One region of the Pantoea sp. PGP6 genome, then DNA from elsewhere that is predicted to be linked to it. Evidence: riboswitches for the same ligand, from Rfam matches in the RefSeq annotation. Region 1 holds a riboswitch; each other region holds the start of a gene.
What was found. Region 1 has a riboswitch for thiamine pyrophosphate ahead of thiC (phosphomethylpyrimidine synthase ThiC). Riboswitches for the same ligand answer to the same signal wherever they lie in the genome.

Region 1 (8,061 bases):
GATGCGCACGACGCCACGGTCAGCAAGATAACCACTGGCAGAGAAAGGAGGAATATCGGGTGTTGAGCTGCAACCGAAAAGCAATAAGGAGAGAGACAGGGCGGAAAAACGCTGAAGCAGCGTGGTCATGATGGCAGGCCCCTTAAACAAAAGGGGCGAATCGCCCCCTGTTTTAAAGCTTAACCGCAGTGCGACGTCTTACTTAACGGCGTCTTTCAGCGCTTTACCAGACACGAATGCCGGTACATTTGCTGCAGCGATTTTGATCTCTTTGCCAGTCTGCGGGTTACGACCGGTACGCTCAGCGCGGTGGTTCACTTTAAAAGTACCAAAACCAACCAGTTGTACAGCATCACCATCTTTCAGAGACTCAGTGATCGCAGCCAGAGTAGATTCCAGCGCTGCCTTTGCCTGGGTTTTAGACAGGTCAGCTTTTTCTGCGATCACATCAATCAGTTGAGTCTTGTTCATAAGTTATCCTTAAAGTGTATTTATCGCTTGCTAAGCAACGAGTGCGAGGGAAAAGCCATATTCTGGCACTCTTCAGCCTGCACGCACCGATAGCCACAATTTTCAGCCCCCCAAATGTAGACCAGAGAGGGGGCCGATGTGAAGCCTCCAGGCGCGCTAATTCGGGCCTGAAGTCACGTTTTGTCGCCTTACTGCTGGAAATTTATACCGATGTTGCTAATTCCCGCTTCACGCAGGTCCGATCGCAGGCCTTTGATTAATTCAAGGTCACGCTCTTCGCACTCGGCAAGCAGGCGGAAAATCTCCCATTGAAGGTCCCATTCATCAATGATGGCCGGGTTTTCACGAAGCTCTTCGTCGGTCATTTCGCGTCCAGCCTGGGTCATTTCCAGCATGGCAACGGTAGTAATTGAGGTCTCGCTGACTTCAATCGCGTGCTCAAGTGTGTCGCCGCTCAGCTGCGCATGAACCACTTCGCTTAATGCCACGCAGGCATCAATCGCCGGATACACACCGTAAACCTCAAACGCATCACCATCAGGAATGGCAGCTTCAAGTTTTTCCAGCTGGCTGTCGAAGTTGATCTTCGCATCTTTGACCGTCAGGTTTTCCCAGATCAGATCAAGAATGCGGCGATAGAGTGCCGGATCGGCAAATTCGGTCTGCTCGCAGAATGCCCGATAATTCGGGTACATACGCTCACACAGGCAGGCCATAAAAGTAAGATGCTGCCAGCTTTCCAGCTTCGCCAGACGCAGATGAACGGGATTTTGTAACATAAAGGTGGCTCTTATTCGTTTCGCTGGCGGCAGTGTAACTGCAAAAGCGCAGCACAAACAGTGTTAAAGCGCGTTTTGCCAGCGCTGGAAAGCGGTTCGGTTCGAGGCAACCGCGTCGGCCCAGCGGGTCGGTTCCGGCAGCCGGTAACCACGCGTACAGTTTTCGACCCACTGCAGCGCGGTATCCAGGCTGACACGATGACCGGTGGCGACAAACAGCGGATTGCAACGCTGCTTGCTGCGCCATACCCAGCCTATCTGTTCGCCTTTGTCGATCAGTGGCTGACGACTGCCAGGCTGCGCATCCAGATCGGCAAACCGGCCACACAGACGACTTTTCGCGACACCAATGGTGGGCACATCGACCAGCAGGCCAAAATGCGACGCAACGCCGAGCCGTCGGGGATGGGAGATACCGTGACCGTCGACAAACAGCAGATCCGGTTTTTGCTCCAGCATCTGCCATGCGGCCATCAACGCCGGATACTCACGGAAGGAGAGAAAGCCGGGAATGTAAGGCATGGTGGTCTCAATACGCGCAATGCGATGTTCCACCAGCGTTAGCGAAGGCCACTCAAGCACTACCAGCGCCGCCCGGGTGACGGCACCTTCCTGTTCAAACCCGACGTCCGCCCCGCCAATAAAGCGCGGCGGCAATACGTCAAAGTCATCTTCACGCACCACATCAGCGGCGCGTTGCAACTGCTCAGCGCGAAGTGCGGCAATATCCATGGTTACTCCTGATGGAAAGGACGCGATAAACGGTGCACCGCTTCAACAAACACGCCCGCATTTTCCGGCGGGACATCCTGATGAATACCGTGACCGAGATTGAAAACATGACCGGTGCCATTGCCAAAGCGCTGCAGAATCCCGGCCACTTCCTGTTCAATACGGGCGGGTGGCGCATAGAGCATTGAAGGATCCATGTTGCCCTGCAGCGCAACTTTGTCACCGACACGGCGGCGTGCATCGTCGATATCTGTGGTCCAGTCGAGGCCCAGCGCATCGCAGCCGGTTTCGGCCATCGCTTCCAGCCACTGCCCGCCCCCTTTGGTGAACAGGGTAATCGGCACCCGACGACCGTCGTTTTCACGCAGCACGCTATCGACGATTTTGTGCATGTAGTGCAGCGAGAACTCGCGATAATCACGGCCGGTCAGGACGCCGCCCCAGGTATCAAACACCATCACTGACTGCGCACCGGCGCGAATCTGGGCATTGAGATAGAGAATAACGCTGTCCGCCAGTTTATCCAGCATCGCATGCAGCGTGGCGGGATCGGCATACATCATCTTTTTGATTTTGGTGAACGCTTTGCTGCTGCCGCCTTCCACCATGTAGGTGGCCAGCGTCCACGGACTGCCGGTAAATCCGATCAGCGGCAGGTCGCCGTTCAGGCTTTTACGGATGGTGCGCACCGCGTTCATTACGTAACCCAGTTCCATTTCCGGATCGGGCACCGGCAAACGCTCTACATCTGCCCGGCAGGTAATTGGATGCGAAAAGCGCGGACCTTCGCCGGTTTCGAAATAGAGGCCCAGGCCCATCGCATCAGGGATAGTCAGGATGTCACTGAAGAGGATTGCAGCATCCAGCGGATAGCGGCGCAGCGGCTGCAGCGTCACCTCACAGGCCAGCTCAGCATTTTTACACAGCGACATAAAGTCACCCGCTTCGGCGCGCGTCGCTTTGTATTCTGGTAAATAACGTCCGGCCTGGCGCATCATCCACACTGGCGTTACATCTACTGGCTGACGTAACAGGGCACGCAAATAACGATCGTTCTTCAGTTCACTCATTTCATTACTCTCTCAATTTCAGGCGTGTAGTGTAGCACTTTCACGCTTCGGCGCGGCACAGGGCGACGGTATCTTCAATCAGGCGGCGCGCCACGGTGCCCGGTGGCGGCAGCAAGGGCAAGGCATCAAAACGAAACCAGGCCGCATCCAGCAGCTCTTTGCCGTCATGTTGCAGATCGCCACTATCATATTCCGCCATAAACGCCGTCATCAGCGATTGCGGGAATGGCCACGGCTGGGAGGTGACGTAGCGGACATTTTTGACGCGGATATTACTCTCCTCCATCACTTCACGTGCCACCGCCTGTTCCAGCGTCTCGCCGACTTCGACAAAGCCAGCCAGTACGGTATAGACGTTATTACGATGACGGGCGTGATTCGCCAGCAGGATCTCATCGCCACGCCGGATCGCCACGATAATGCAGGGCGCAATCTGCGGATAATAGCGCTCGCGGCAATGACTGCACAGGCAGGCAAACTCATGTTTGCTGTGGTGCATTTCGTGACCACAGTAGCCACACCAGCGATGGGAACGGTAGAACTCCGCCAGCTGCACGCCGCGTCCCGCCAGCTGAAACAGCCCCACATCCAGATCGATCAGTTGCCGTACCGAGAACATGCTCTCTGCACGTGGCTCGCAAATCAGCCAGACTTTTTCCCCCTGCCACTCGCCAATCTGTCGGGCTTTGGTACCCGTCAGACCGAAATTTTCGGCGCTTCCGTGGGGTAAATCACCTTGCGGCAACCAAAGTTTCTGCTCGTGGCTGACAATCCACCATCCAGCGTCTACGCTTGAGATTTCGCATTGCATTTATTTCGTCATCCTTAGCGTCAACTCGCACGCTGAAGTCCTGATGTTAAGTGTGTAGATGAACAACTATAACTCACATGGAGTTAGATATGCTTAACCAGTTAGACGTCCTGGCCGAACGCGTAGGTGGCAGTAACGAACTGGTCGATTCGTGGCTGGAAGCCCGTCGCCAGCTGTTAGTAACCTATTACCATCTGGTCGGACTTAAACCGAATAAAGAAGCCCTGACCCGCCTTGATGAGCAGGCGCTGGATAACTTTTGTCATGGCCTGGTCGATTATCTTTCCGCCGGTCACTTTAGTATTTATGAACGCATCATCAGTGAGATGAGTGGTGACAGCCCGATGATCGCGGCGGCCCAAATCTATCCCCCGCTGGAAGCCAACACTGAGCGCCTGATGCAGTTGTATGATGGCCATCTGCAGCAGGCGATCGATGATGATAACTGCATGACGTTCCAGCAGGCGCTATCTGAAGTCGGTGAAGTGCTGGAGGCGCGCTTTACGCTGGAAGACAAGCTGATCCAGCTGGCGTGGGATAACCATCTGGCACCACCGCCGGTGGCCAATGACAGCCAGATTGCTCGTCCGGCATAAGGTTAAACGCAGGTAAAGGGGTTGTGATTCAGTTGCAGCCCTTTTATGCTGAAGGGGTTCTGATGGCTGAGGCCAGAAGAACCCATTTTTTTCTGTTAGAACGTTAAGGTTTTTCGTCTTCAGCGGGCGCTCTGCCAGCCGCAGCGTAAAACCGCATTCTTGTCGGAGTGCCCAGTTGGGCTGAGACCGTTAATTCGGGATCCGCGGAACCTGATCAGGTTAGAACCTGCGAAGGGAACAAGAGTAAATATTGTCGGTACGCCAGTCTCTTGCACTGCCCGTGCTGTTACTCCTTCCGAACTCCGGACAAGCATCATTCCCACTCAACTGGAAGATTGCTATGTCTGACCCAAAAATGACCCGTCGTGAACAGCGTGCCCTGGCGCAGGAATTTATCGATTCACTGCAAGGCGGCAGCGCATTTCCCCGTTCTGAACGCATCTGGATTACCGGCAGTCGGGAGGATATTCGCGTACCGATGCGCGAAATCAGTCTCAGTCCGACCCCGGTCGGCGGCAGTAAAGATCAGCCACTTTATGAGCAGAATGAGGCGGTGCCGGTCTATGACACCGCCGGTGCCTATGGCGATCCCGCCGCGCAGATTGATCTGCATCGCGGGCTGACAAAGCTGCGGGCAGGTTGGATCGAAGAACGCAATGATAGCCAGCCACTGCCACAGCGCAGTTCAGACTATACCCAGCAGCGTCTGGCGGATGATAGCCTCGATCATCTGCGCTTTGACGCGCTGCCCACCCCGCGTCGCGCCCTTGCTGGCCGTTGCGTCACGCAGATGCATTACGCCCGCCAGGGCATCGTGACGCCGGAGATGGAGTTCATCGCCCTGCGGGAGAATATGGGCCGTGAGCGAATTCGCAGCGAGGTGTTACTGCAACAGCACCCGGGCCACAGTTTTGGCGCGCATTTGCCAGATAACATCACCCCGGAGTTTGTGCGTCAGGAAGTGGCGGCTGGCCGGGCGATTATTCCCGCCAACATTAACCATCCTGAATCGGAACCGATGATTATCGGGCGTAACTTCCTGGTCAAGGTGAATGCCAACATCGGCAATTCAGCGGTCAGCTCGTCGATTGAGGAGGAGGTAGAGAAACTGGTCTGGTCGACCCGCTGGGGCGCCGATACGGTGATGGATCTCTCTACTGGCCGTAATATTCATGAAACGCGCGAATGGATTTTGCGTAACAGCCCGGTGCCAATCGGCACAGTGCCGATTTATCAGGCGCTGGAGAAAGTGAACGGCGTGGCCGAAGCGCTCAACTGGGCAGTATTCCGCGATACGCTGCTGGAACAGGCTGAACAGGGAGTCGACTACTTCACCATTCATGCGGGCGTACTGCTGCGCTACGTGCCGATGACGGCAAAACGGCTGACCGGGATTGTCTCGCGCGGCGGATCGATCATGGCGAAATGGTGTCTGTCGCATCATCAGGAGAGCTTCCTCTATCAGCATTTCCGCGAAATCTGTGAAATCTGCGCGGCCTACGATGTCTCACTGTCGCTGGGCGATGGCTTGCGTCCAGGCTCGATTCAGGATGCTAACGATGAAGCGCAGTTCGCCGAACTGCAAACGCTGGGCGAGCTAACGCAGATCGCCTGGGAATATGATGTGCAGGTGATGATTGAAGGCCCCGGCCACGTCCCGATGCATATGATCCGCCGCAATATGACAGAGCAGCTCGATCGGTGTCACGAGGCCCCCTTCTATACGCTTGGTCCCCTCACCACCGACATTGCGCCCGGCTATGACCACATTACCTCCGGTATCGGCGCCGCAATGATTGGCTGGTTCGGCTGTGCGATGCTGTGTTATGTCACGCCCAAAGAACATCTTGGTCTGCCAGATAAGGAGGATGTGAAGCAGGGTCTGATCACTTATAAAATCGCCGCTCATGCCGCCGATCTCGCCAAAGGCCATCCGGGCGCGCAGATCCGGGATAACGCGATGTCAAAAGCGCGCTTTGAATTCCGCTGGGAAGATCAGTTCAATCTGGCACTCGATCCGCATACGGCGCGCGCGATGCATGACGAAACATTGCCTCAGGCGTCCGGCAAGGTGGCCCATTTCTGCTCAATGTGCGGCCCTAAATTCTGTTCAATGAAAATCTCTCAGGAGGTACGGGATTTTGCCGCACGCCAGCAAGCCAGCGCGCAGCCGATTGAGGTTGGCATGGCACAGATGTCTGAACAATTTCGCAGCCGGGGTGGTGAGCTTTATCATCCGGCAGATGCCATGAAGGAGGAGTAACTATGTCCGCATTTCCTGCTACTGTGTCGCGTCTCGGCCTGTATCCGGTAGTCGATAGTGTTGAATGGATCGAACGCCTGTTAGATGCCGGCGTCCGTACCCTGCAACTGCGCATCAAAGATCAGTCGGACGAGGCGGCAGAAGCGGCCGTCGCCCAAGCCATTGCGCTGGGCAAACGCTACGATGCGCGCCTGTTCATCAATGACTACTGGCGGCTGGCGATAAAGCATCAGGCCTACGGTGTCCATCTGGGTCAGGAAGATCTGGCGGTGGCGGACCTGGCACAAATCCGTCAGGCGGGATTACGACTCGGCATTTCAACCCATGATGATGCCGAACTGGATCGTGCGCTGGCCATTCAGCCCTCTTACATCGCGCTCGGGCATATTTTTCCGACCCGCACCAAACAGATGCCATCCGCGCCGCAGGGACTGGCAGAACTGCAGCGGCATCTGGCCCGCCTGACGCACATTCCGACCGTGGCGATTGGCGGTATCTCCGTTGCGCGGGCATCCGCGGTGCTGGCGACCGGCGTAGGCGGCATTGCAGTGGTAAGCGCCATCACCGAGGCAGAGGACTGGCATGAAGCGACGCGTACCCTGCTGGCGCTGGCTGAACCGGCGCAGCCAGCGTGAGTATTGTTGGGTAACAGCGCGCAAAAATAATTAAACTGCTGTAACGGCAGCGATAAATCAGGAATACCGCGCGCAGTTAGCCAATCAGTCACTGGCGCGGTGTCAGACAGCCGTTTAGTGTGGCCTTCGTCAGGTACGGTTACCTGACCAGGGCCAGTTCCCTCCTCTTTCTGGCCCTGCTTCTTCCCTACTTAGCCACCAGCAAATCGGGCGCTAAGGCGGCAGGAAGATCATCATGCTGGCAGGCCTGCATCGCCCGCTCGACGGCTGCCCCTACCCGCGCCACCGCCTGTTCGGTTTGTTCAGTGATCGGCAAGCCGTAGTTTAAGCGCAGGCAGTTACGGTATTTGCCCGAGGCGGAAAACAGTGAGCCGACGGCGATCTGAATTTTAGATTCACGCAGTTCGCGATTAAGACGAACGGCATCAAAGGGCTCCGGCAACTCAATCCACATCAGGAAACCGCCCTGCGGACGGGACACGCAAATCCCACAGGGGAAGTAATGACGCACCCAGCAGCTGAAGGTTTCATAGTTGCGATGATAGATCTGCCGCATCCGCCGCAGATGGGGTTGATAATGGCCCTGACGAATAAACTCCGACACAGCATGTTGCGGTTGCGTGGCGGTAGAGCCGGTAACAATGTACTTCATATGCAGGACGCGGTCCCGGTAGCGGCCCGGTGCCACCCAGCCAACCCGTAAT
Region 2 (8,061 bases), on a different contig from region 1:
CTCCTGCCCGGCAGTGTGTTTCCCATCGGCCAGAATAAGCTGGCGGCCCTGCTGTTCCATCATCCGTGCTGAATGTGCCATCAGTTCGGCGAAATAACTGCCACTATACAGCGTATTGGTGATCACCAGCCCGATGGTCTGACTGGATTGGGTCGCCAGATTACGCGCCAGCAGATTGGGCCGGTAGTCAGTTTCAGCAATCGCCTGTAAGACCCGTTCGCGTTTCTCCTGACCGACATAGCCATTACCAGACAGCACCCGGGACACGGTGGCCTTCGACACGCCTGCCCGATCTGCTACATCCTGAATTGTTGCCATTTACCTGCTCCTTCACTGCGCATGATTGCAGTCTACCTAAGCCTCTCATAGTTGGAAATATTTTCCCCGCCGTCACCGCTCCGGGCATCACATAGTTTGGTGAGCTAAATCACATAAATAAAAACGTGCAATTTTTAACTCTTGTCGCCATCGATAAAGTTCTTCATGATTTTGTGAAACCGGTTTCCTATTCGCCGCTCAATCAGGGCAAAAAAACATAACATTGACCGATTATCCTACAGAGAAGATCCCTCATGCCCAGAAACTACGACGAGGTTTCACGCGCGATTGTCGACGCGTTAGGTGGCCTCACCAATATCGAAGCGCTCACGCATTGCATGACTCGCCTGCGCTTTGTGGTTAAAGACCAGACCCAGGTCGATTTCGTCCGGCTGAAAGCCATTGATGGCGTAATGGGGGTGGTAAATAACGACACTCAATGCCAGGTGATCATTGGTAACAATGTTTCGCAGGCGTATCAGGCGGTGATGCAGCTTGGCTCGCCTTCCGCGTCCTCATCGGCGCCGGTTAAGCGTAAGCTGACATTGAAAGGCATCGGTGCAGGGATTCTTGATGCGCTGGTCGGCACCATGTCACCGCTGATTCCCGCCATCATTGGCGGATCGATGGTTAAGCTGCTGGCGATGATCCTCGATATGGCAGGCGTGTTTGAAAAAGGCTCATCGACGCTGGTTATTCTGAATGTCATCGGCGATGGTGCCTTCTTCTTCCTGCCGGTGATGGTAGCGGCCTCGGCCGCGTTGAAATTTAAAACCAACATGTCGCTGGCGATAGCCATTGCCGGCGTGCTGGTGCATCCCAATTTCATTGATCTGATGGCGAAAGCGGCTCAGGGCCAGCCGGTAGAGTTTGCCTTTATCCCGGTGACCGCAGTGAAATATACCTACACGGTCATACCGGCACTGGTAATGACCTGGATTCTGTCACATATCGAACGCGGCGTAGATCGCATTACGCCGGCCGTGACCAAAAACTTCCTCAAGCCTATGCTGATTGTGCTGATTGCCGCCCCGATCGCGATTGTGCTGATTGGACCTATTGGCATCTGGATCGGTAGCGGCATCTCAGCGCTGGTCTATACCGTTCACGGTTATCTCGGCTGGCTGTCGGTCGCCATCATGGGTGCCATCTGGCCGCTGCTGGTGATGACCGGGATGCACCGGGTCTTTACGCCAACCATCATTCAGACCATCGCTGAAACCGGTAAAGAGGGCATGGTGATGCCGTCAGAAATTGGTGCCAATCTCTCGCTGGGCGGATCGTCACTGGCGGTGGCATTCAGAACCAAAAACCGCGAACTGCGGCAGACTGCACTGGCCGCAGCGGCGTCAGCTATCATCGCGGGCATCTCGGAACCGGCACTGTATGGCGTAGCGGTACGGCTGAAACGTCCACTGATCGCCTGTTTAATCAGCGGCTTTATCTGTGGTGCGGTGGCCGGTATTGGCGGTCTGGCCAGCCATTCAATGGCCTCGCCTGGTCTGTTTACCAGCGTACAATTTTTTGATCCCGCCAATCCGATGTCGATGGTCTGGGTTGCGGCCGTGATGGTGCTGTCGGTAGTGCTGTCATTTGTGCTGACGCTGATTTTAGGTTTCGAGGACATTCCGGAAACCGGACCCTCGACGGCCCAGGCAGCGCCAGCAGCGACGCCCGCCCCTGAGCGCACCAATGCAATTAACGCTAACTAACGGGCAATGCTGACCCGAAACCAGAGGATGTCATGTCTGAATCAAGATTCCCGCAAGGATTTTTATGGGGCGGTGCGTTAGCCGCCAACCAGGCTGAGGGTGGCTATCGTGAAGGCGGAAAGGGCTTAACCACCGTTGACATGATCCCCCACGGCCCGCATCGGATGCCGGTGAAACTCGGACTGGAGCGGCGTTTCGCCCTGCGGGATGATGAGTTTTACCCCAGTCATGACGCCATTGATTTTTATCATCGCTATGCGCAAGACATCGCACTGATGGCGGAAATGGGGTTCAGCGTATTTCGTACCTCCATCGCCTGGAGTCGCCTCTATCCGAACGGTGATGAACTGACGCCTAATCCAGAGGGAATTGCCTTCTACCGCGCGGTGTTTGAAGAGTGCCGTAAATACAATATTGAACCGCTGGTGACCCTGTGTCACTTTGACGTACCGATGCATCTGGTGACCGAATATGGCTCGTGGCGGAATCGCAAAATGATCGAATTTTTTGCCCGCTATGCCCGCAGCTGTTTTGAGGCGTTTGATGGTCTGGTGAAATACTGGCTGACTTTTAATGAGATTAATATTCTGCTGCACAGCCCGTTCTCCGGGGCCGGGCTGGTATTTGAGGCGGATGAAAATCACGACCAGGTGAAATATCAGGCTGCACATCATGAGCTGGTGGCGAGCGCGCTGGTGACCCGAATCGCCCATGACATTAATCCGGTCAATCAGGTCGGTTGCATGCTGGCGGGCGGCAATTTCTATCCGTGGTCAAGCAAACCGGAAGATGTCTGGGCAGCGCTGGAAAAGGACCGGGAAAACCTGTTCTTCATTGATGTGCAGGCGCGCGGATATTACCCCGCCTATGCGGCGCGGCTCTTCCGTGAAAAAGGGGTCAGTCTGCAGATTGATGACGGTGATGCAGAGATCCTGAAAAACAGCGTCGATTTTGTCTCGTTCAGCTACTACGCCTCGCGTTGCGCGTCGGCGGAGATGAACGAGCTCAACAGCAGCGCCGCCAACGTGGTGAAGTCCCTGACTAACCCCCATCTGACGCGCAGTGAATGGGGCTGGGGCATCGATCCGCTTGGACTACGCATCACTATGAATATGATGTATGACCGCTACCAGAAGCCGCTGTTCCTGGTGGAAAATGGCCTCGGCGCACGGGACACGATCAACGCAGAAGGTGAGATTGATGATGACTACCGCATCAGCTATCTGCGTGAGCATATCCGGGCGATGGGTGACGCCATCGCTGATGGCGTGCCGGTGCTCGGCTATACCAGCTGGGGCTGCATCGATCTGGTGGCCGCATCAACCGGCGAAATGAGTAAACGCTACGGGTTTGTCTATGTGGATCGCGACGACCTTGGCCGGGGAACGCTGGCCCGCCGTCGGAAAAAATCGTTCTGGTGGTATAAAAAGGTGATCGCCAGTAACGGTGAAGTGCTGGAGTGACAACGTCACTGGCTTAGCTCGCTAAACCGCGGCGGTTTAGCGGGGCCATCGGCTGTTGCATGCCTGCGGCGTGCCGTTGTATTCAGCTGACAATTATCGTATAACAAACGTCTCCGAGGGGTGTCCTGTTATGGGCTGAGATGGTGCAAACCGAACCCTTTGAACCTGATCTGGGTCATGCCAGCGAAGGGACGGGTCGGCAGAGTCTTCTGCAACATCTCCTGCATCATTGCCTGTTCTTCACCGTATGCCCGGATCTCCCTGAGTTAACACTTTTCGTTAACCAACAGTTACTGGAGATCCCATGTCACTCTCACTTTTTGAAACCGGCTTTTATGGCCGCCTGCGACAACAGGCTGGCGATCACTGGCACGCCTATGTCTCTCACGATTTTGTCAAGCAGCTCGCTCAGGGCACGCTGCCTGCGGCCGCCTTTCGTCATTATCTCACCCAGGATTATCTGTTTCTGCTGCATTTTGCCCGCGCCTATGGGCTGCTGGTCAGCAAACTGCACGATCCGGCCGCGCTGCGAACCGCAACGGCCTCCCTCAATGCCATTGTCAATGAACTGCCGCTGCACCGGGCGTACTGCCAGCAGTGGGGGATCAGCGAAGCCGCGCTGGTCAGCCAGACCGAAGCGGTTGAAACGCTTAACTACACCCGCTACGTGCTGGATGTCGGCCACAGCGGAGATGCGCTGGAATTGCTGACCGTGCTGATGCCGTGTGTTGCAGGCTATGCCGAAATCGGCCTGAGCGTGTTACATCATCCCACCACCGTCATCGAAGGCAATCCTTATGCCGCCTGGATAGAGAATTATGGTGATGCCAATTATCTGGCGGGCGTCAGAGCCTCTCTGGACCTGTTTGAAACGCTGGCCCATCAGCGCGCCGGCGCAGCACGTTTTGACCGGCTGGCGACCCTCTTCACCACCGCCACCCAGCTGGAATCCGCCTTCTGGCAGATGGGGCTCAATCATCAACCCCCTTTGTCATCATGAGCGGCTCAATGGCATTACTGCCGCCCGGCATCTCAATCCGTGACCTCTGTGTCGATTTTGCCACGCATCGGCTGTTCGACCGGCTCAGTCTGGAGATTACCCCGGCACGTTTCACCTCACTGCTCGGAGCCAGCGGTGTCGGAAAGAGTACCTTAATGCGCGTGATTGCTGGCCTGACACCGCCGACATCCGGGGTGATCGGCGGCAGTGATGGCCTGCCGCTGGCTGGCCGGTTCGCCTGGATGGGTCAGCAGGATTTGCTCTATCCGTGGCTGACCGTTGAACAAAATGTCTGCCTCGCCAGCCGCCTGAAGGGTGAAAAACCGGACCGCCACTGGGCGCAACATCTGCTGGAGCGGGTCGGTCTGCATCGTCACGCAACGGCGCGGCCCGCGACGCTCTCTGGCGGGATGCGGCAACGCGCTGCGCTGGCCCGCACGTTGTATGCGCGCAAACCGATCGTGTTGATGGATGAGCCTTTTTCCGCACTTGATGCCCTGACCCGCCACCAGATTCAGACGCTGGCCGCGGAGGTACTGGCGAACCATACCGTCTTGCTAATCACCCATGACGCGGCGGAAGCCTGTCGGCTGAGTCATCATATGCTGGTGCTCAGCGCATCAGGCCTGGAAGCCTGTCAGCCATTGCCGGGCCAGCCACCGCGCGCGCCGGACGATATCAGGGTCATAGAGAGTCAGGCAGCTTTACTGCAAAAACTTTCACTGCCAGAGGGGATCGGATGAAACACCTCGATGGTTTAGCCCGCATGTGGCGCGGCCTCACCCTGTTCTGTGGACTGATTGCGCTGTGGTGGCTGGTAACGCTGACCTCGATTCCGGCCTTTCTGCTGCCTTCGCCCGTGGCAGTGGCACAAGCGCTATGGGCGAATAAAGCCTGGCTCGGCTATCACAGCCTGATCACCCTCACCGAGATCCTCTGCGGAATGATCACTGGCGTCGTGCTCGGCGCTCTGCTGGCGCTGGGCATGACATTTTCGCCACGTCTGCAACGCTGGATGATGCCGCTGGTACTTACCAGCCAGGCGATTCCGGTGTTTGCTCTGGCCCCGTTGCTGGTGCTGTGGTTTGGCTTTGGTATGAGCGCCAAAGTGGCGATGGCGGTGCTGGTCATTTTCTTTCCTGTCACGTCGGCCTTCTATGATGGTCTGCGTCGCGTGCCAGCGGGCTATCTGGATCTGGCACATACGCTGGGCGCTTCACGCGGATCGCAACTGCGTCACGTCCGGCTGTTAGCCGCGTTACCTGCCTTAGCAACCGGATTGCGAATGGCGGCGGCGGTGGCCCCGATTGGCGCGATCATTGGCGAATGGGTCGGATCGGCAGAAGGACTTGGTTATGTGATGCTGAACGCCAATGCCCGGATGCAGAGCGATATCTGTTTTGCTGCGTTATTTATCCTGGTGCTGATGACGCTGGTGCTGTGGCTGGCCATCGATGCCCTGCTTCACCGTCTGATCGACTGGGCCCCTGAGAGTGCCTCATGACCTCTAATCTGCGAGATAAACTGATGCTAAAACCTGTTCTGTCAGCGCTGATGATCAGCGCCGCCCTCTCCAGCCCGCTGCATGCTGCGGAAAAACTGACCCTGATGCTCGACTGGTATATCAATCCCGACCATGCGCCGATTATGGTGGCGCAGCAAACCGATGCGTTTAAAGCGGAAGGACTTGAGGTGACTATCGTGCCCCCCTCCGATCCGTCACTACCGCCGCGGCTGGTGGCGGCAAAACAGGCAGATTTAGCCATTACCTATCAGCCGCAGCTGCATTTTTACGCCGATCAGGGTTTGCCGCTGATGCGGGTCGGTACACTGATCAATACCCCGCTGAATACCCTGATTACTCTGGATAACGCCGTGAAAAAGCCAGCCGATTTAAAAGGTAAGCAGATAGGCTATTCAGTCAGTGGGATTGAGCAGGCGACGCTCGATACCATGCTGCGGCACGACGGCGTGAAGTCCAGCGAAGTACAGCTCATCAATGTCAATTTCCAGCTGACCAGCGCGCTGCTGACGGGGAAAGTCGACGCGGTAATAGGCGGCTATCGCAATATTGAAGCGCTGGAGCTCAGGCTGCAGGGTAAACAGCCGGTGGTGTTTAACGTCGAGGATTATGGCGTCCCCGCCTATGATGAGTTGATTATTGTCGCTAACCGCGACGAGGCGCGTTCGGAAAAGATTAAGAAATTTATGCGGGCACTAAAACGGGGTGTGGCAGAATTAAAAGCGCATCCGGAAGCCAGCTGGCAGGCGTTCGCTAACGCTTATCCAGAACTGAATACGCCGTTAAATCATCAGGCATGGCGTGCCTCACTGCCGCTGTTTGCAGACGACCCGGTGAAGCTGGACCGCGCCCGTTATCAGGCCTATGAGCAATTTTTGTATGATAACCATCTGATTAAGCAGATCACCCCGGTAGATTACTACGCCATCGGCAGTGACTGACCGATGAAGCCCGCAACAGTAGCTGCGGGCTTCACATCAGAGGGGTTTCTGGTACAGCCAGTGCTCGATATCACTGGCGGGCAGCGGCTTCGAGAAGAAGTAGCCCTGAATTTGATCGCATCCGTACTCCTTCAGTAATGCCAGCGTTGCCTCACTCTCAACCCCTTCTGCCAGTACGGTATAGTTCAGCTCTTTCAGCATCTGAATAATCCGTTTGACGATGATTTTCGACGAGTCATCTTCAGCCATCCGGGAGATCAGCGACATGTCGATTTTGATCACGTCCAGTGGAATATCCTGCAGGTAGCTGATGTTACTGTAGCCGGTACCAAAATCGTCCAGCGAGATCACAAAGCCGTGCGATTTCAGCGCTTCAAGCCCATGAATGGCGACGTTATTCCCGGTAATCAACTCATTTTCCAGACACTCAATGCCAATAACCGAGGCGGGCAACTGTGCTGCCTGCAGTTTTGCCACCAGCGAATCAGCAAAATCTTTTTTCGAGAAATCCCGCTCACTGACGTTAATCGACACCGGAATCAGGCTGTATTCACGATTCCAGCGCGCCAGCTGATCGATAACATGGTCCATGACCCAGTTAGTCAGATCGGAAATCAGGTTAGTTTTGCCGGCTAATGGCACGAACTCAGACGGGAACAGTTCGCCACGCTCTGCATGATGCCAGCGTATCAAGGCTTCCAGCCCCACCGTCTTACCACTTTTCAGGCAGACTTTTGGCTGATAAGCCAGATAGAGACCCTCATCTTTTTTCAGCGCCTGCGCCAGATCGTTCATGATCATGAAGTCTTCAGTCCGGCGGGTATCGTAGCTTTCATCAAATGACATCGCGCTGGTGCCTTCATCGATTGCTTCATGCAGCGCACTGACCGCCTGACGTACCATCTCATTAGGGGTGATCTGACTGGGCACAAAATCAGTTTCGCCGGTAAAAATATCCAGATCGAGAGTAATATTTTCTGACAGATCCGCCTTCATCCCCTGCAGCACCTCAACCATGCTGTGTGCGGTATAGCGGCCTGACCAGGGCTGGATCACCGCAAAACGGCCGGGCGCGAAAGAGTAAAGCGTTTCGCCCGCAGGCAAA
Region 3 (8,061 bases), 430 kb from region 1:
CATGCGCCCTGGGCGCTGACCGATTTCGGTTTCCACGTGGTGATTGCGCCGAGCTTCGCGGACATTTTTTACGGCAACAGCTTCAATAACCAGCTGTTGCCGGTGAAATTAAGCGAACAGGAAGTGGATGAGATGTTTAAACTGGTGGCGGCGCAACCCGGCATTCGCTTTACGGTCGATCTGGAAGCTCAGACGGTCACTGCGGGTGATAAAGTCTATCCGTTCGAACTCGACAGCTTCCGCCGCCACTGCATGATTAACGGCCTCGACAGTATTGGCCTGACGCTGCAACACGAAGCGTCGATCTCGCAATATGAGCAGAACCAGCCCGCCTTCCTGCGCTGATTGAGTCAAAGCAGGGCGACATCGGGTCGCCCTGCTGTTACTGACAACCTCTGCTCTGCCCCAGTGGTTAGACCGAGCCTGCGAAGGGAACACGGTCAGATCGGAAAGTCGCGTAAACCATCCCTGACCGCTCGTCCCGCGCCTTCCTCCTTTGCCGGTGTTCTCTGCGAATAGAGCTTGTCAGCTGCGGTCCGGTTCACCCGGATTTGGGTTTATCAGCACAATGAGGGCGGCATCCTGTCGCCCTTCTTCTTTATACGTTGCGTACCCGCGCTGACATAATAAAAGCCGCTATCGCCAGCACAAATGCCAGCCAGTAGACCGCTTCATGTCCCAGCCGCTCACTTAACGTTCCCTGAATAACCCCAGCCAGAATCATGCCGGTCGAGATCGAGTTGGTGAACATCGTTGTCGCGGCACCTGGCCGCCCCGGCATTAAATCCTGGAACCACAACATTCCGATGCCAGCGATAATCCCGACAAACACCGCATTAAACAGCTGTAAAACCATCAGTGAGGTGCGCGAGTTGAACAGCACCAGCCCGAGATAAAACAGCACTCCTGCCGCCACCGCCAGCAGCATCAGCCGCCGCTTGCCCAGCCTGCGGGCGTAATGCCCGGCCAGCAGCATCACCGGAATCTCCAGCCCGGCCGCGGTCCCCATCAGCAAACCGGCCAGCTTTTCCGGCAATCCCAGCGTGGTACTGATGTAGAGCGGCATGTCGATGATGTACATGGTGTTGCAGGTCCACATGGTCACCGAGGCCAGAAACAGCAGCCGCACATCCCGGTCACGCCAGCCGCTTAACGGCAGACCACCGCTTTGCAGCAGCGGCTCAGCACGCGGCACCGACGGCAGGGTAAACCATACCAGTACGATGCAGATCAGGAACAGCGCCGCCGCCACCATAAACAGCGTCACGAAACCGTAGTTCAGCGCCAGGGCGAACGACAGCGGCGGTCCGATCACCCACGCCAGCGACAGCTGCGCACGCATCACCGAACTGAACATCACCGCTTCCCGCGCCGACTGGTCAGCATATTCACGCGCCAGCGCGAACAGCTGCGGCATCGACACGCTGGCTAAGGCAGACAATAGCACCCCGAGGGTAATCAGCGTCAGATAATGACGGGTAAAGGCAAACAGCAGCGCATTGACCAGCGCCATCAGGCAGCAGAACAGAATGATGTTGCGGCGATCGCCGACGCTGTCCGATCGCTTTGCCACCAGCATGCTTACCACAATACCGGCCACCGCATTGATAGTGAAAAAAAGCCCGACCCAGAATGGGCGGGCCTGCACCTCACGGGTCAGAAACAGGCTGAGGGTCGGTGCCTGCAATGCGCCCGCCACACCGAGCATGAACGAGGCGACCATAAAAGCGAGGTAAACCGGATTGATGCGGCGCTGCCGCGTTAACAGCGATTTCATACCGAAATCCCTTACAGGATGAACAGGGGAAGAGAAGAAGGGTAGACGATACCGTGCGGCATGAAAAAAGCCAGCAGAGATCATCTGCTGGCGGTGTAATTGCACCCTACTCAGAAAAGCATCCCGCTGAACAGCGGCATGAGGGTCGAACGCCATTCATAGCTGAATGCCTCCCGCTCTTCCCATAAAGCAAAGTTTGCCCTTAAAATGAGGCAAGAAAAACAGAGCGCTTTTCACCGGGAGTTCCTCTTTTATGTCCTCATCTCGCCTGAAGCAGCAGTTCATACGCCTGTGGCAAAGCTGCCAGGGTCAGACGCAGGAGATCACCCTGAGTGAACTGGCTGACCTGCTGCACTGTTCACGCCGTCATATGCGCAACTTACTCAACCGGATGCAGGCGGCTGGCTGGTTAATCTGGCAGGCCGAAGCCGGACGCGGTAAGCGCTCACAACTCACCTTCTGCTACACCGGACTGGCGCTACAGCAGCAGCGCGCTGAGGATCTGCTGGATCAGGATCGCATCGATCAGCTGGTGCAACTGGTCGGCGATAAGAATCAGGTCAGGCAGATGATTGGTGCTCACCTTGGCCGCAGTTTCCGTCAGGGAAAACACATTCTGCGGGTGCTTTACTACCGCCCGCTGCTGAATCTGCTGCCGGGCTCCGCCCTGCGCCGCTCCGAAACCCATATTGCCCGTCAGATTTTTAATGGCCTGACGCGCATAAATGAGGAAAACGGGGAAATTGAGGCCGATATTGCCCATCACTGGCAGCAGACTTCCCCGCTCCACTGGCGCTTCTTTCTGCGTCCGGCGATTCGCTTTCATCATGGCCGCGAACTGGAGATGGCCGATGTTATCGCCACGCTGGAACGTCAGCGTCAGCAGCCGCTGTTTTCCCATATTCAACAGCTCGACTCGCCCGCTCCGTGGACGCTGGATATCACCTTAAGCCAGCCCGACGACTGGTTACCCTGGTTGCTGGCCAGCGTCAGCGCGATGATCCTGCCACGCGAATGGCCCACGCAGCCTGACTTTGCCCGCCAGCCGATCGGCACCGGTCCTTACAGCGTGATCCGTAATCAGGAAAGTCAGCTGAAGATAGAAGCCTTTGATGATTACTTTGGCTTTCGCGCGCTGATTGATGACGTCTCTATCTGGGTATTGCCGGATATCAGCGATGAGCTGGTCTACGCGGGCGTGCGCCTGCAGGGCGACGGCGCGGATGAGATTCAGGAAGAGAGCCGGCTGGAAGAAGGCTGCTACTATTTGTTGTTCGATCAGCGTTCGGAAAAAGGCCGTGACGAGGCGATACGGCGCTGGGTCAGCTATCTGTTTAATCCTATCGCCCTGCTCAACCACGCCGGCGTCGGCTATCAGCGCTACTGGTTTCCGGCGTATGGTCTGCTGCCGCGCTGGCATCACCGCCGCGATCTGGCCCCGGTCGAAAAGCCGCCCGGCCTGACTCATCTGACGCTCACCTGGTACAGCCAGCACGTTGAGCACGAAGGGATCGCTAATGCATTACGTCCGCTGCTGGCGCAGCACGGCGTCACGCTGGAGACGCGCGAGGTCAGTTACGAATGCTGGCATCAGGGCGACGCCGACAGCGACATCTGGCTCGGCAGCGTGAACTTCACACTGCCATTGGCCTGGTCGCTGTTCGCCCAGCTGTATGAGGTCCCGCTGCTGCATCACTGCCTGCCGATCGACTGGCACGCTGATGCCGCCCGCTGGCGTGAAAAAACGCTGCCGCTGGCCGAATGGAGCAAGCGGTTAGTGGAAGAGGCCGGTCTGCATCCGCTGTTCCATCACTGGCTGCTGCTTGAAGGTCAGCGCAGCATGCGCGGCGTGCGGATGAATACCCTCGGCTGGTTCGATTTTAAATCTGCCTGGTTTGCGCCGCCCGCGCTGTAACGCTTTCGCGCTGACGCTGAAATGACTAGAATGTGACGTTCTCAACGGGGTGCCGCCTGCTGACCGCAAACGGCTGAGAGAGACCCGTCGAACCTGATTCGGTTAATACCGACGTAGGGATTTGAGAGACCTGCTGCTCAGATCCTTTGCGACTCATCCCCTATTCTCCTGAAGGAGCGCAAAGTGTTTAACAAAGTTCTGCCACTGCTGCTGTTACTTTCCACCCCGGTACTGGCTGCCAAACCGGTTCTGACGGTTTACACCTACGACTCCTTCTCCGCTGACTGGGGCCCCGGTCCGGCGGTCAAAAAAGCCTTTGAAGCCCAGTGCGATTGCGAACTGAAATTTGTCACGCTGGAAGATGGCGTGTCGCTGCTGAATCGCGTGCGAATGGAAGGCAAAAACAGCAAAGCGGATGTGGTGCTGGGACTGGATAACAATCTGGTGCAGGCGGCGCAAAAAACCGGTCTGTTTGCCGCCAGCAAGGTTGATACCGCACAGCTGACGCTGCCGGGCGGCTGGCACGACAGCACCTTTGTTCCGTTTGATTATGGCTATTTCGCCTTCGTCTATGACAAAACCCGTCTGAAAAATCCGCCGAAAAGCCTGAAAGAGCTGGTAGAGAGCCCGGAAAAATGGCGGGTCATCTATGAAGATCCGCGTACCAGTACTCCGGGATTAGGTCTGCTGCTGTGGATGCAGAAAGTCTATGGCGATCGGGCCCCGCAGGCATGGCAAAAGCTGGCGCAGAAAACCGTGACGGTAACCAAGGGCTGGAGTGAAGCCTACGGTCTGTTCCTGAAAGGCGAAGGCGATCTGGTGCTGAGCTATACCACCTCGCCGGCCTATCACATTATCGAAGAGAAAAAAGAGAACTACGCCGCCGCACCGTTTGCCGAAGGCCACTATCTGCAGGTCGAGGTTGCTGCGCAGTTAGCCAGCAGTAAACAGCCGAAACTGGCGCAGCAGTTCATGCAGTTTATGGTCTCGCCGGCGTTCCAGAACACCATCCCGACCGGCAACTGGATGTATCCGGTGATCGATACCACCCTGCCTGCTGGCTTCGCCACGCTGCAGGTGCCCGCCACCGCGCTGCACTATTCGCCGGAAGAGGTAGCCAGCCAGCGCTCTGGCTGGATTAGTCAGTGGCAACGCGCCGTCAGCCGCTAATGCCGCGCTGGCTGATCCCCGGTTCGCTCGCCACGCTGCTGTTAATCAGCGTGGCGCTGTTCGCCTTTATCTCACTGTGGAATGCCGCGCCGGTCACCGACTGGCGTAGCGTGCTGCTGGATGAGTACCTGCAGCACGTTGTGGCGTTCTCCTTTGGTCAGGCGCTGCTCTCCGCCCTGCTGTCGCTGCTGCCTGCGGTGCCGCTGGCGCGCGCCCTCTATCGCCGCCGCTTTCCCGGCCGTCAGCTGTTGCTGCGTCTGTGCGCCATGACGCTGGTGCTGCCGGTGCTGGTGGCGGTGTTCGGCCTGCTGACGGTTTATGGCCGCGTCGGCTGGCTGGCACAGTTGTGTCAGTGGTTGGGCATCGACTATCACTTCTCGCCCTATGGATTGCAGGGCATTTTGCTGGCGCATGTCTTTTTTAACCTGCCGCTAGCTACGCGCCTGATGCTACAGGCGCTGGAGAGCATACCGGCGGAGCAGCGTCAGCTGGCCGCACAGCTTGATCTGCGCGGCTGGCACCACTTTCGCCTGCTGGAATGGCCGTGGTTGCGTCGTCAGCTGCTGCCGACCGGCGCGCTCATCTTTATGCTCTGCTTCGCCAGCTTCGCCACCGTGCTGTCGCTGGGCGGCGGCCCCCAGGCCACCACCATTGAACTGGCGATCTTTCAGGCACTCAGCTACGACTACGATCCCGGTCGCGCCGCATTGCTGGCGCTGATTCAGCTCAGCTGTTGCCTGACGCTGGTGCTGCTCAGCCAGCGATTCAGTAAAGCGATACCCGCCGGCACCAGCCAGCTGCACGGCTGGCGCGATCCGCAGGATTCGCGTCTGGCCCGGCTAACGGATGGGTTGCTGATTCTGCTGGCGTTACTGCTGCTGCTGCCGCCGCTGGCGGCGGTAGTGGTGGATGGCTTGCACGGCGGACTGCGCGGCGCACTGGCCCAGCCAGCGTTGTGGCAGGCGACCCTGACCTCATTGCGCATCGCGGTCGGTGCCGGCCTGCTGTGCGTGATACTGACGCTGATGCTGCTGTGGAGCAGTCGCGAATTGCGTCTGCGTCAGCGCCCGCTCGCCGCACAGCTGATCGACACCAGCGGCATGCTAATTCTGGCGATGCCCGGCATCGTGCTGGCGACCGGCTTCTTTCTGCTGTTTAACGCCACCGTTGGCCTGCCGGCGTCGGCAGACGGGCTGGTGATCTTCACTAATGCGCTGATCGCCATTCCCTATGCGCTGAAAGTGCTGGAAAACCCGATGCGTGACGTCGCCGAGCGCTACGGCAGGCTATGCGATTCACTGGATATCCACGGCTGGAACCGGCTGCGGTTGATAGAACTGCGTGCGCTGAAACGTCCGCTGGCACAGGCGCTGGCGTTTGCCTGCGTGCTGTCGATCGGTGATTTTGGCGTGGTGGCGCTGTTTGGCAATGCCGACTTCCGCACCCTGCCGTTCTACCTTTATCAACAGATCGGTGCCTATCGCGGTGCCGACGGTGCAGTGACCGCTCTGCTGCTGCTGCTGCTCTGTTTGTTGCTGTTCACCCTGATGGAAAAATTACCGGGCCGCCATGCTGACACTGAATAACCTTACTTACCTTTATCAGCATCTGCCGATGCGCTTCAGCCTGCACGCCGAACGTGGCGAGCGGCTGGCGATCCTCGGGCCAAGCGGTGCCGGAAAAAGTACGCTACTCAGCCTGATCGCCGGTTTTCTGCCGATCCGCCAGGGCACGCTGATGATTGATGGTCAGGATCATAGCCACAGCGTGCCAGCCAGACGGCCGGTATCGATGCTGTTTCAGGAGAACAATCTGTTTCCGCACCTCAGCGTGCAGCAGAACATGGCGCTGGGCTTGCACCCGGGATTGAAGCTCAACGCGGAGCAGCGCCAGCAGCTTGCTGCGCTAGCCGAACAGGTGGGATTAGGCGATCTGCTGGCGCGACTGCCGGGCGAATTGTCGGGGGGCCAGCGTCAGCGGGTGGCGCTGGCACGCTGTCTGCTGCGCGATCGCCCGGTGCTGCTGCTGGATGAGCCCTTTTCGGCGCTGGATCCGGCGCTGCGCAGCGAAATGCTGCAGCTGGTGCGCTCGGTGTGCGAAGCCCGCAGCATCGCGCTGCTGATGGTGTCGCACAGTCTGGAAGATGCGCAACAGATCGCGCCGCGCAGCGTGGTAATTGTTGATGGACGGGTTTACTGGGACGGCGAGACCCGACAGTTGCTGTCGGGCGAGACGCGGGAGGCTGATGTCCTGGGCATCCCGCGCCGCTAACCGGTGATTATTCGAAAAAGACCTGCCACAGCAGATGACGGAAAATCGGCATCATCGGATGGAACTGAATGCCGACCAGGGCGGCGATGGCGATCACCAGCCCCAGCGGTCCCAGCCAGCGCAGTCGTTCCGGCGGCAGCCAGGCGGTCGCCCAATCCTGACTCTTGCCGCTGCGCCACCAGCGCCAGCCTAACCAGCCGCCCAGCCACACCACTATCGCTGCCGTCAGCAGCAGCCACTTAAAGTTACCGCCCTGCGCCGCCTCGGGCACATCGACTGCCACACCAGCCAGAATGCCAGGCAGCAGATAGAGCGGTGGCCACAGCAGGCAGCCAATCAGATTCGGCGGCAGGAATTTACGTACCGGCAATTCCAGCATACCGGCCGCCAGTGGGATCAGCGGGCGCGTCGGGCCGACAAAGCGTCCGACCAGAATGGTAAACATACTGTGCTGATGCAGCGCGTGTTCGGTTTTATCCAGCAGCCCTTTGTACTTTTGCAGATACTTCCAGCGATGCAGCGGTCCCTGAAATTTCCAGCCGATACCGTAAGAGACCCAGTCGCCAATCAGGCAACCGGCAAACCCGGCCGCCCAGGCCGGATAGAGACCAATTTGTCCGCTCCCGACCAGCGCGCCCAGACTCGCCATCAGCACGGTTCCCGGCAGCAACAGCCCGACCAGCGCCAGTGATTCCAGAAAAGTGACCAGCGCAACCGCAAACAGCGCCCACTCCAGCGACTGCGTAAACAGGTGTTGAACCCAGGCTTCCATAAACTTCCTTAGAAAAAGCAGAAGGCTGGATTGTCCTGAGCCAGCCGCACAGCGTCAAGGCAAGAATTGTAGGACAATATTGACAAAAGCCAACCGCGGGAACTGTATAAATATCCATGTTATACTGAGCGGGTTTTATCACCGTTCAAAAATCCT
Region 4 (8,061 bases), 2.5 Mb from region 1:
CGCACTTTAAGCCCGACCCGACCCGCTGGTGTATTCAGACGCCAGCGGGTAGTGCATCAGCACATAGCCTCCCTGTTCCCCTTCGCCCTGCGCAATCATCTTCCAGCCATGCTTCAGATAAAATGCCTGCGCCGCTTTGTTCATCGTCAGACATTTCAGCGCGCCGGTCGAGGTGAAGCGCGCCTGAACCGCTTCCAGCAAGGCACTGCCTGCACCGCGGCCCTGCCAGTCGGGGTCGACATACAGGCTATGCAGGAAATTATCATTCTCCAGCAGGCCGGCAAATCCGACGCGCTGCCCGTCACAGTCGGCTACCAGTACGGTTTCACCGAGGATAACGCCATCAAAATCTTCCAGCTGCCAGTCGCTGCCATCCAGCCAGCGCCAGTTATGCCGCCGCGCCGCCAGAAACAGCGTACGCAAAAAAGGCCGATCGGCTTCAGTAAACGGACGAATCTCCACAAGTCAGCTCCTTTTATCTCTGGTCTTACAAAGCTAGCAGCGATTGGCCGAAAAGATTTGAAAAGTATAAAGCGGGTTAATTGTCCCGACATTCCCTGTACACTGCCTCGCGGGCCAGAGAGCATCCCGCTTTCCGCGTTTGATAGCTTTCGTTTATTTGATTGATAACGACTGCATATTAGATGTTGGCCCGAAAATTCTGTAACTTACATCACATAATTCAACGGAGGCCATCAGATGTCTATTATCAATACCAAAATCAAGCCGTTCAAAAACGCAGCATTCAAAAACGGCGAGTTCATCGACGTAACCGAGAAAGACGTTGAAGGTAAATGGAGTGTGTTCTTCTTCTACCCGGCTGACTTCACTTTCGTTTGCCCGACCGAACTGGGCGACGTGGCCGATCACTACGAAGAGTTCCAGAAACTGGGCGTAGATATTTACTCCGTTTCAACTGACACCCACTTTACCCACAAAGCCTGGCACGGTTCTTCAGACACCATCGCCAAGATCCAGTACGCAATGATCGGCGACCCGACTGGCGCGCTGACCCGTAACTTCGAAATCATGCGTGAAGCGGAAGGCCTGGCTGACCGTGGTACTTTCATCGTTGACCCGGAAGGTATCATCCAGGCGATCGAAATCACTGCTGAAGGTATCGGCCGTGACGCCTCTGACCTGCTGCGTAAAGTGAAAGCGGCACAGTACGTTGCTTCTCACCCAGGCGAAGTGTGCCCGGCGAAATGGAAAGAAGGTGATGCAACACTGGCTCCATCTCTGGACCTGGTTGGCAAAATCTAATCCCGCTTCGGCCTTTCGATCTTTCTCTCATCGGGTGCCACGGCACCCGATTTTTTGACCAGGATATCACTATGCTCGACACAAATTTGAAGACGCAACTCAAGGCCTACCTTGAGAAATTAACCAAACCTGTTGAGTTGATTGCCACTCTGGACGAGGGTGCCAAATCAACCGAGATCCGTGAGCTGTTGGTCGACATCGCAGGCTTGTCTGATAAAGTCAGCTTCCGCGAAGAGAACGATCGTCAGGTCCGCAAGCCGTCGTTTTTAATCACTAACCCCGGCTCGAACAGCGGTCCGCGTTTTGCCGGTTCGCCACTGGGTCACGAATTTACCTCACTGGTGCTGGCGCTGTTGCAGACCGGTGGGCATCCGTCAAAAGAAGCGCAGAGCCTGCTGGATCAGGTTGCCGCGCTGGATGGCGATTTCCATTTCGAAACCTACTATTCGCTGTCATGCCATAACTGCCCTGACGTGGTACAGGCGCTGAACCTGATGGCGGTGCTGAATCCACGCATCAGCCACACCGCGATTGACGGTGGCCTGTTCCAGAATGAAATTCAGGAACGCAACGTGATGGGCGTGCCGGCGGTTTACCTCAACGGTAAAGAGTTTGGTCAGGGCCGCATGAGCCTGGCGGAAATCGTCAGCAAAGTTGACACTAACGCCGATAAACGTGCCGCAGAAGAGCTGAACAAGCGTGACGCATACGACGTGCTGATTATTGGTAGCGGCCCGGCGGGCGCAGCAGCAGCCATCTATTCTGCCCGTAAAGGCATTCGCACCGGTCTGATGGGCGAGCGTTTTGGCGGTCAGGTGCTGGACACCGTTGATATCGAAAACTATATTTCTGTGCCGAAAACCGAAGGGGCAAAACTGGCGGGCTCACTGCGCGCTCACGTCGATGATTACAATGTCGATGTGATTGAGAGCCAGAGCGCGATCAAGCTGATCCCGGCGGCTGCTGTGGGTGGCCTGCATGCGGTTGAAACTGCCTCCGGCGCGGTACTGAAGTCACGCAGCATCATCCTGGCAACTGGCGCACGCTGGCGTAACATGGGTGTGCCGGGCGAAGAAGAGTACCGCACCAAAGGCGTCACCTACTGCCCACACTGTGATGGCCCGCTGTTTAAAGGCAAGCGCACCGCAGTGATCGGCGGCGGTAACTCCGGCGTTGAAGCGGCGATTGACCTGGCCGGTATCGTTGAACATGTGACGCTGCTGGAGTTTGCCGGTGAAATGCGCGCTGATCAGGTGCTGCAGGATAAACTGCGCAGCCTGAAAAACGTGGATGTCATCCTGAATGCCCAGACCACCGAAGTGAAAGGTGACGGCAGCAAGGTAACCGGTCTGCAGTATATCGACCGTACCAGCCAGACTACTCACGAACTGGCGCTGTCCGGCATTTTCGTTCAGATCGGTCTGCTGCCTAACACTCCATGGCTGGAGGGCGCGGTTGAGCGCAACAAAATGGGCGAAATCATCATTGATGCCAAGTGCGAAACCAGCCTGAAAGGCGTGTTCGCGGCGGGTGACTGCACCACGGTTCCGTACAAGCAGATCATCATCGCCAGCGGCGAGGGTGCGAAAGCCTCACTGAGCGCCTTTGATTACCTGATTCGTACCAAAGCGGCTGAATAAGTTTTGCGATAGCCACGCAACAGCCCCTCGACTGATGTTGAGGGGCTTTTTTTTTAATATCCCGCCAGTGTCATCAGCATCATCCACAGCGGCGTCGTCACCGCAGCAAACAGCGTCGAAAACAGCATGCTGGCGGCAGCCGGGCCGGTAATCACATTAAACTTCTGCGACATCAGGTAGACGTTGACCCCGACCGCCATCGATCCCAGCAGCACCACCACTTTACTCTCCAGCGGCGGCAGGCCGGTCAGCCAGGCAATGGCCCACACCGTCATCGGTTGCAGCACCAACTTGAGCAGGCAGAGGGTATAACTCTCTTTCAGTCCTTCCCGCACCCGGTAATGGGCGAGGCTCATGCCAAGGGTAACCAGCGACAGCGGGGCGGCGATCGATCCCAGCATCCGCAGCGGTTCAGCAGCCAGCAGCGGCAGCGGACGCTGCAAAAAACTCCAGGCGGTACCGCTGAGAATGCCAATAATCAGCGGGTTCTTCAGCACGCCGATCGCGGTGCGCCCCAGCCCCTGCAGCGAAAAGCTGCCCTGTTTCGCCCACTCAACCGAGACCGTCAGCAGGGTCCAGAGGATCAGGCTGTTAAACACCAGTACCAGCGCCACCGAGGGCAGGGACGCGGGCCCCAGCAGTACCGTCGCCACCGGAATGCCGAGCATCACGTTGTTGGAAAAGATGCCGCCCAGCGCGAAGACCGAGCCAGCAACGCCATCCAGCTTAAACAGCCTTTTGGCCACTATCCGGCCGACGATAAACACCAGCAGGCAGCTGCCAAAGAAGGCCAGCAGCAGCCGCGCATCAACCGGCGGGCTTTGATAAAAATGGCTCATCACGCCAAACAGCATGCAGGGCAGCGCGACGTTGAACACGAAGCGGTTCATCCCTTCGCTGATGCTGGCAGGCCATTTACCCAGTCGCGTCAGGCCGTAGCCCAGCAGGATCAGAATAAACAGCGGTGCGGACAGATAGATTTGATGGCTTAAGCTTTCAAACAACAGTGGCATAGAGAGAGTCTGGTCAGACGATGATTAATTACCAGACTAACAAATTGCTAACTAACTGTTAACTTTAACGGTGTCTGAACCGCTCGCCGTCAGGACAGTTATCCCAGCCAGCGGCGGGCCTGTTGATCGCTGATATCCCGGTAATAGACACGATGAATTATTTTGCCGCAGCGCAGACAGCGGGCGGAAATATAGGTGGAAAGATAATGTCTGCCATTTGGTGCGATAGCACCGTGACGTTCGATAGTGATGTCCTGCCATCGATGGCGGTGAGGAATAAGCGCTGACAATCGCATCATACATCCTGAATAGTATGAAGTTCCGCTCCTGGAGTGGTTTAACTCCATGAAATGAGGTGTTTTTTTCGGCGATGCTGTAAGCAGGCTAATTATTATGGCTGGCTACCGTTTAAGGGCGGAAACCGATGCCGCGATCGGCAGCACCTTATCTCTGGCTTAAATAGCTACCTCGAAAGGGGTAGTTTTATGGCCCGCAGCATTAAGCCTGTTTTTGCTGCGGCGAGAATTGATCAGGATCATGTGAAGTGTCACCAGCGCGAGGATGGCTGACGCAGCTCTGGCTTGCTTTCGCGACGCCACCTCCTTATGCTGCAGGCTGTAACACGACTCGGGGTGCCGCTTTCCGTCAGGAAAGGGCTGAGAAAAACCCGCTGACCTGAACTGGATAATGCCAGCGTAGGGAAGTCTGATGCCTGACCGCATTCGCCTTCTTATTCGCCGGTTGGGAGCTATGATGACAGATCAATCTCAACACCTTTCTGCTGCGCAATTCGCGCCCATTCTGCACCGTTTCCGCCGTCAGTCACCGCTGGTGCACTGCATGACTAACGACGTGGTACAAAACTTCACCGCCAATGTGCTGCTGTCGCTCAACGCTTCACCGGCGATGGTGATTGATGCGGAGGAAGCCGCGCAGTTCAGCGGCTTTGCCGATGCCTTACTGATTAACGTCGGGACGCTGACCGCTGAGCGCCAGCAGGCGATGCAGGCGGCGGTCACGGCCGCCAGGCAGGCGGGAACGCCCTGGACACTGGACCCGGTGGCGGTCGGAGCGCTGACGCTGCGCACCACCTTCTGCCAGCGGCTGCTGAGCCAGCAGCCAGCGGTGATCCGCGGTAACGCGTCAGAGATCCTGGCGCTGGCGCAACAGGCCAGCGGCGGACGCGGAGTGGATAGCCTGCATCAGGCGGATGCAGCGCTGGAGGCCGCCCGGCAGCTGGCTCGCGACTATCAGACGCTGGTGATTGTGACCGGCGAAGTAGATTACGCCACCGACGGTCAGCGCACCTTTGCCATTCGCGGCGGCAGCCCGTTAATGACGCGGGTGGTCGGCACCGGCTGTGCGCTGTCGGCGGTGGTGGCTGGCTTCAGCAGTCTGAGCGGCGATCGGCTGCTCAACGTCGCCAGTGCCTGTCAGGTGATGGCGCGGGCCGGTGAACAGGCGGCGGCAAGCTCAGCCGGCCCCGGCAGTTTTGCCACGGCGTTTCTTGATGCGCTCTGGACGCTGGAGGTGGACCATGAAACGCATTAATGCACTGACCATCGCCGGGACCGATCCCAGCGGCGGGGCAGGGATCCAGGCCGATCTGAAAACCTTTTCCGCGCTGGGCGCGTATGGCACCAGCGTGATCACCGCGCTGGTGGCGCAAAATACCCGTGGCGTCCAGTCGGTTTACCGGATCGATGCTGACTTTGTGGCCGCCCAGCTTGATTCGGTGCTGGACGATGTGCGTATCGACAGCGCGAAAATTGGCATGTTGTCAGAAACCGCCATCGTCGGGCAGGTTGCGGCCCGGCTGAGACGTAGCGCAATTCCTTTCGTGGTGCTGGATACGGTGATGGTGGCGAAAAGCGGCGATCCGCTGTTATCCGCCGATGCGATTGCCAGCGTCCGCGAACTGCTGTTACCACAGGTGTCGCTGATTACGCCGAATCTGCCGGAAGCAGCAGCGTTGCTGGGGTGCGCGGTGGCGGAGAGCGAAGCGCAGATGCGGGCGCAGGGCGAGGCGTTGCTGGCGGCGGGATGTCAGGCGGTATTGATCAAGGGCGGTCACCTGACGGCTGATAACAGCCCGGACTGGCTGATCACCCCTTCGGGCCAGCAGCGGTTCAGCACGCCGCGGGTTAATACCCGTCATACTCACGGCACCGGCTGCACGCTGTCAGCGGCGCTGGCGGCTTTGCGTCCGCGTCACGCCGACTGGGCTGATACGATCACCGAAGCGAAAGCCTGGCTGCAGCAGGCGTTGTTACAGGCGGATTCACTGGAGGTCGGTACGGGAATCGGGCCGGTGCACCATTTTCATCAGTGGTGGTAGCGGTGGATGTGCCATCCCGCGCTGAGGCGGCGGGACGGCACCGTTGCCGGGTCAGGGTGCTTCAAACCATGCGCTGTTGCGCTCGGCAATAGGGGTAATTGAGAAAATCATCTCCTGCAAATGACGGCGCATCGCGGCTTCGGCGGCGTCTGCGTCGTGATGTTTCAACGCTGCAAAAATCTCCTCATGCTGCTGAATCAGGCTTTCCGGCGGTGAAACCTCACTCAGGGTCAGAAAACGAACCCGGTCCATCGCCGCTTTAATGTTCTCGACGGTTTCCCACGCCAGCTTGCAATCAATACTTTCGGCAATCAGCCGGTGAAACTCATCATCCAGGCTGAGAAACGCCTGGCTGTCATGCCGCTCAGCCGCCATGCGTTGCAGCTGCAGGTTGTGTTCCAGCATCATCAGCGCCGGGTCGCCAATCTCCAGCGCCGCACGGCGCACCACTGAGACTTCCACCGCTTCACGGATGAAGCGGCCGTCCGCCACCCGTTTGGCGGAAATTTTACGCACAAAGGTGCCGCGTTGCGGCAATACCTGTACCAGTCCGGCTTCGGCCAGCTTGATGAACGCTTCGCGCACCGGCTGGCGTGAGACGTTAAAACGCGCAGAGACCTCTTTTTCCGACAGCAGCGAACCCGGCTGAATCACACAGGTCACGATATCTTTGCGCAAAAACCGGTAAATCTGCTGATTCACCGGTTCGCTGGTTGTAATGGTATAGGCGATCGACATGCAGCAATATCCATATTACGGCTGGCTGGTGCCAGCCCGAAGGGAAAGGGTCAGTCTAATCAGCACGCTGCGTCTGCGCCAGTGCTTTGTCATCATCGCATCAGGCGCGGGTCATGTACTGCTGCACCGTCGCACGCGCACCCTGGGTAGTCAGCTGCTGATAACAGGCGGTCAGCCGGGCGACCAGATCGGCGTTGTCTGCCAGATCGTCGCCGAAGATCTGGCGCAGGCCGAGCAGCGCACGCACGCGCGCTTCACCTTCTTCGCTGCTGGCCACGCATTCTGCCAGCGTCGTCTTCAGCGGATCGCGAACCTCAATCGGCTGACCCTGTTCGTCGGTCCCCCCGACATAGCGCATCCAGCCAGCCACGCCGAGCAGCAGCAGTTCACAGCGGCTGTTATTACTCAGATGCCAGCGCAGACTGTCCAGCAGGCGCTGCGGTAATTTTTGCGATCCGTCAGTGGCGATTTGCCAGGTACGATGTTTGATGGCGCGGTTTTCATAGCGGGCGATCAGCGAATCGGCATAGGCTTCAAGGTCCACGCCCTGAGTGCGCAAAGTGGGTGCCTGCTCATCGACCATCAGTGAACGGGCAGCGGCGCGGAAGTGCGGATCGGCCATGCAATCGCTGATGTGCTGATAGCCGGCAAGGTAGCCAAGGTAGGCGAGAAACGAGTGGCTGCCATTCAGCATGCGCAGTTTCATCTCTTCATACGGCAATACGTCGCTGACCAGTTCTGCTCCCGCCTTTTCCCACGCCGGACGACCGCTGACAAAATTATCTTCGATGACCCACTGAAAGAACGGTTCCGCTTCAACCGCTACCGGGTCACGGGAGCCGAGCCGCCCGGCCAGCGCGTCAAACGCCGCCTCCGTCATCGCCGGCACAATCCGGTCAACCATGGTTGAGGGAAAGGTCACCTGCTGCTGAATATAGTCCGCCAGCGCCGCATCCTGCCGTTGTGCCAGCTGCACAATCACGTTGCGGGTGACGTGGCCGTTCTCCGGCATGTTATCGCACGACATCACGCTGAAGGGCGGCAGGCCGAGCTGCCGACGGCGATTAAT

Region 2: it holds a riboswitch for thiamine pyrophosphate, as region 1 does, so the genes downstream of both, tenA (thiaminase II) here and thiC (phosphomethylpyrimidine synthase ThiC) in region 1, are expected to answer to the same signal.
Region 3: it holds a riboswitch for thiamine pyrophosphate, as region 1 does, so the genes downstream of both, thiB (thiamine ABC transporter substrate binding subunit) here and thiC (phosphomethylpyrimidine synthase ThiC) in region 1, are expected to answer to the same signal.
Region 4: it holds a riboswitch for thiamine pyrophosphate, as region 1 does, so the genes downstream of both, thiM (hydroxyethylthiazole kinase) here and thiC (phosphomethylpyrimidine synthase ThiC) in region 1, are expected to answer to the same signal.

The regions. Positions count from the first base shown of each region.
Region 1 covers NZ_JBQBMA010000001.1:4,057,809-4,065,869, forward strand. The annotation lists gene ACLIBF_RS19605 (DUF1481 domain-containing protein) at 1-129, opposite strand, end outside; gene hupA (nucleoid-associated protein HU-alpha) at 199-471, opposite strand; gene ACLIBF_RS19615 (YjaG family protein) at 660-1,250, opposite strand; gene nfi (deoxyribonuclease V) at 1,314-1,982, opposite strand; gene hemE (uroporphyrinogen decarboxylase) at 1,985-3,052, opposite strand; gene nudC (NAD(+) diphosphatase) at 3,093-3,863, opposite strand; gene ACLIBF_RS19635 (Rsd/AlgQ family anti-sigma factor) at 3,953-4,459, shown strand; TPP riboswitch at 4,613-4,713, shown strand; gene thiC (phosphomethylpyrimidine synthase ThiC) at 4,800-6,722, shown strand; gene thiE (thiamine phosphate synthase) at 6,725-7,357, shown strand; gene ACLIBF_RS19650 (aminotransferase-like domain-containing protein) at 7,545-8,061, opposite strand, start outside.
Region 2 covers NZ_JBQBMA010000002.1:190,594-198,654, reverse strand. The annotation lists gene ACLIBF_RS21400 (LacI family DNA-binding transcriptional regulator) at 1-318, opposite strand, end outside; gene ascF (PTS cellobiose/arbutin/salicin transporter subunit IIBC) at 573-2,030, shown strand; gene ACLIBF_RS21390 (6-phospho-beta-glucosidase) at 2,063-3,493, shown strand; TPP riboswitch at 3,600-3,702, shown strand; gene tenA (thiaminase II) at 3,798-4,493, shown strand; gene ACLIBF_RS21380 (ABC transporter ATP-binding protein) at 4,502-5,236, shown strand; gene ACLIBF_RS21375 (ABC transporter permease) at 5,233-5,997, shown strand; gene ACLIBF_RS21370 (ABC transporter substrate-binding protein) at 6,021-6,956, shown strand; gene ACLIBF_RS21365 (sensor domain-containing phosphodiesterase) at 6,993-8,061, opposite strand, start outside.
Region 3 covers NZ_JBQBMA010000001.1:3,629,800-3,637,860, forward strand. The annotation lists gene leuD (3-isopropylmalate dehydratase small subunit) at 1-345, shown strand, start outside; gene ACLIBF_RS17710 (MFS transporter) at 599-1,777, opposite strand; gene sgrR (HTH-type transcriptional regulator SgrR) at 2,031-3,692, shown strand; TPP riboswitch at 3,728-3,830, shown strand; gene thiB (thiamine ABC transporter substrate binding subunit) at 3,876-4,862, shown strand; gene thiP (thiamine/thiamine pyrophosphate ABC transporter permease ThiP) at 4,838-6,448, shown strand; gene thiQ (thiamine ABC transporter ATP-binding protein ThiQ) at 6,432-7,133, shown strand; gene ACLIBF_RS17735 (DedA family protein) at 7,141-7,905, opposite strand.
Region 4 covers NZ_JBQBMA010000001.1:1,524,379-1,532,439, forward strand. The annotation lists gene apbC (iron-sulfur cluster carrier protein ApbC) at 1-10, shown strand, start outside; gene ACLIBF_RS07235 (GNAT family N-acetyltransferase) at 7-462, opposite strand; gene ahpC (alkyl hydroperoxide reductase subunit C) at 700-1,263, shown strand; gene ahpF (alkyl hydroperoxide reductase subunit F) at 1,335-2,903, shown strand; gene ACLIBF_RS07250 (AEC family transporter) at 2,957-3,916, opposite strand; gene ACLIBF_RS07255 (hypothetical protein) at 4,015-4,212, opposite strand; TPP riboswitch at 4,535-4,635, shown strand; gene thiM (hydroxyethylthiazole kinase) at 4,670-5,467, shown strand; gene thiD (bifunctional hydroxymethylpyrimidine kinase/phosphomethylpyrimidine kinase) at 5,454-6,254, shown strand; gene ACLIBF_RS07270 (GntR family transcriptional regulator) at 6,306-6,992, opposite strand; gene ACLIBF_RS07275 (mannitol dehydrogenase family protein) at 7,093-8,061, opposite strand, start outside.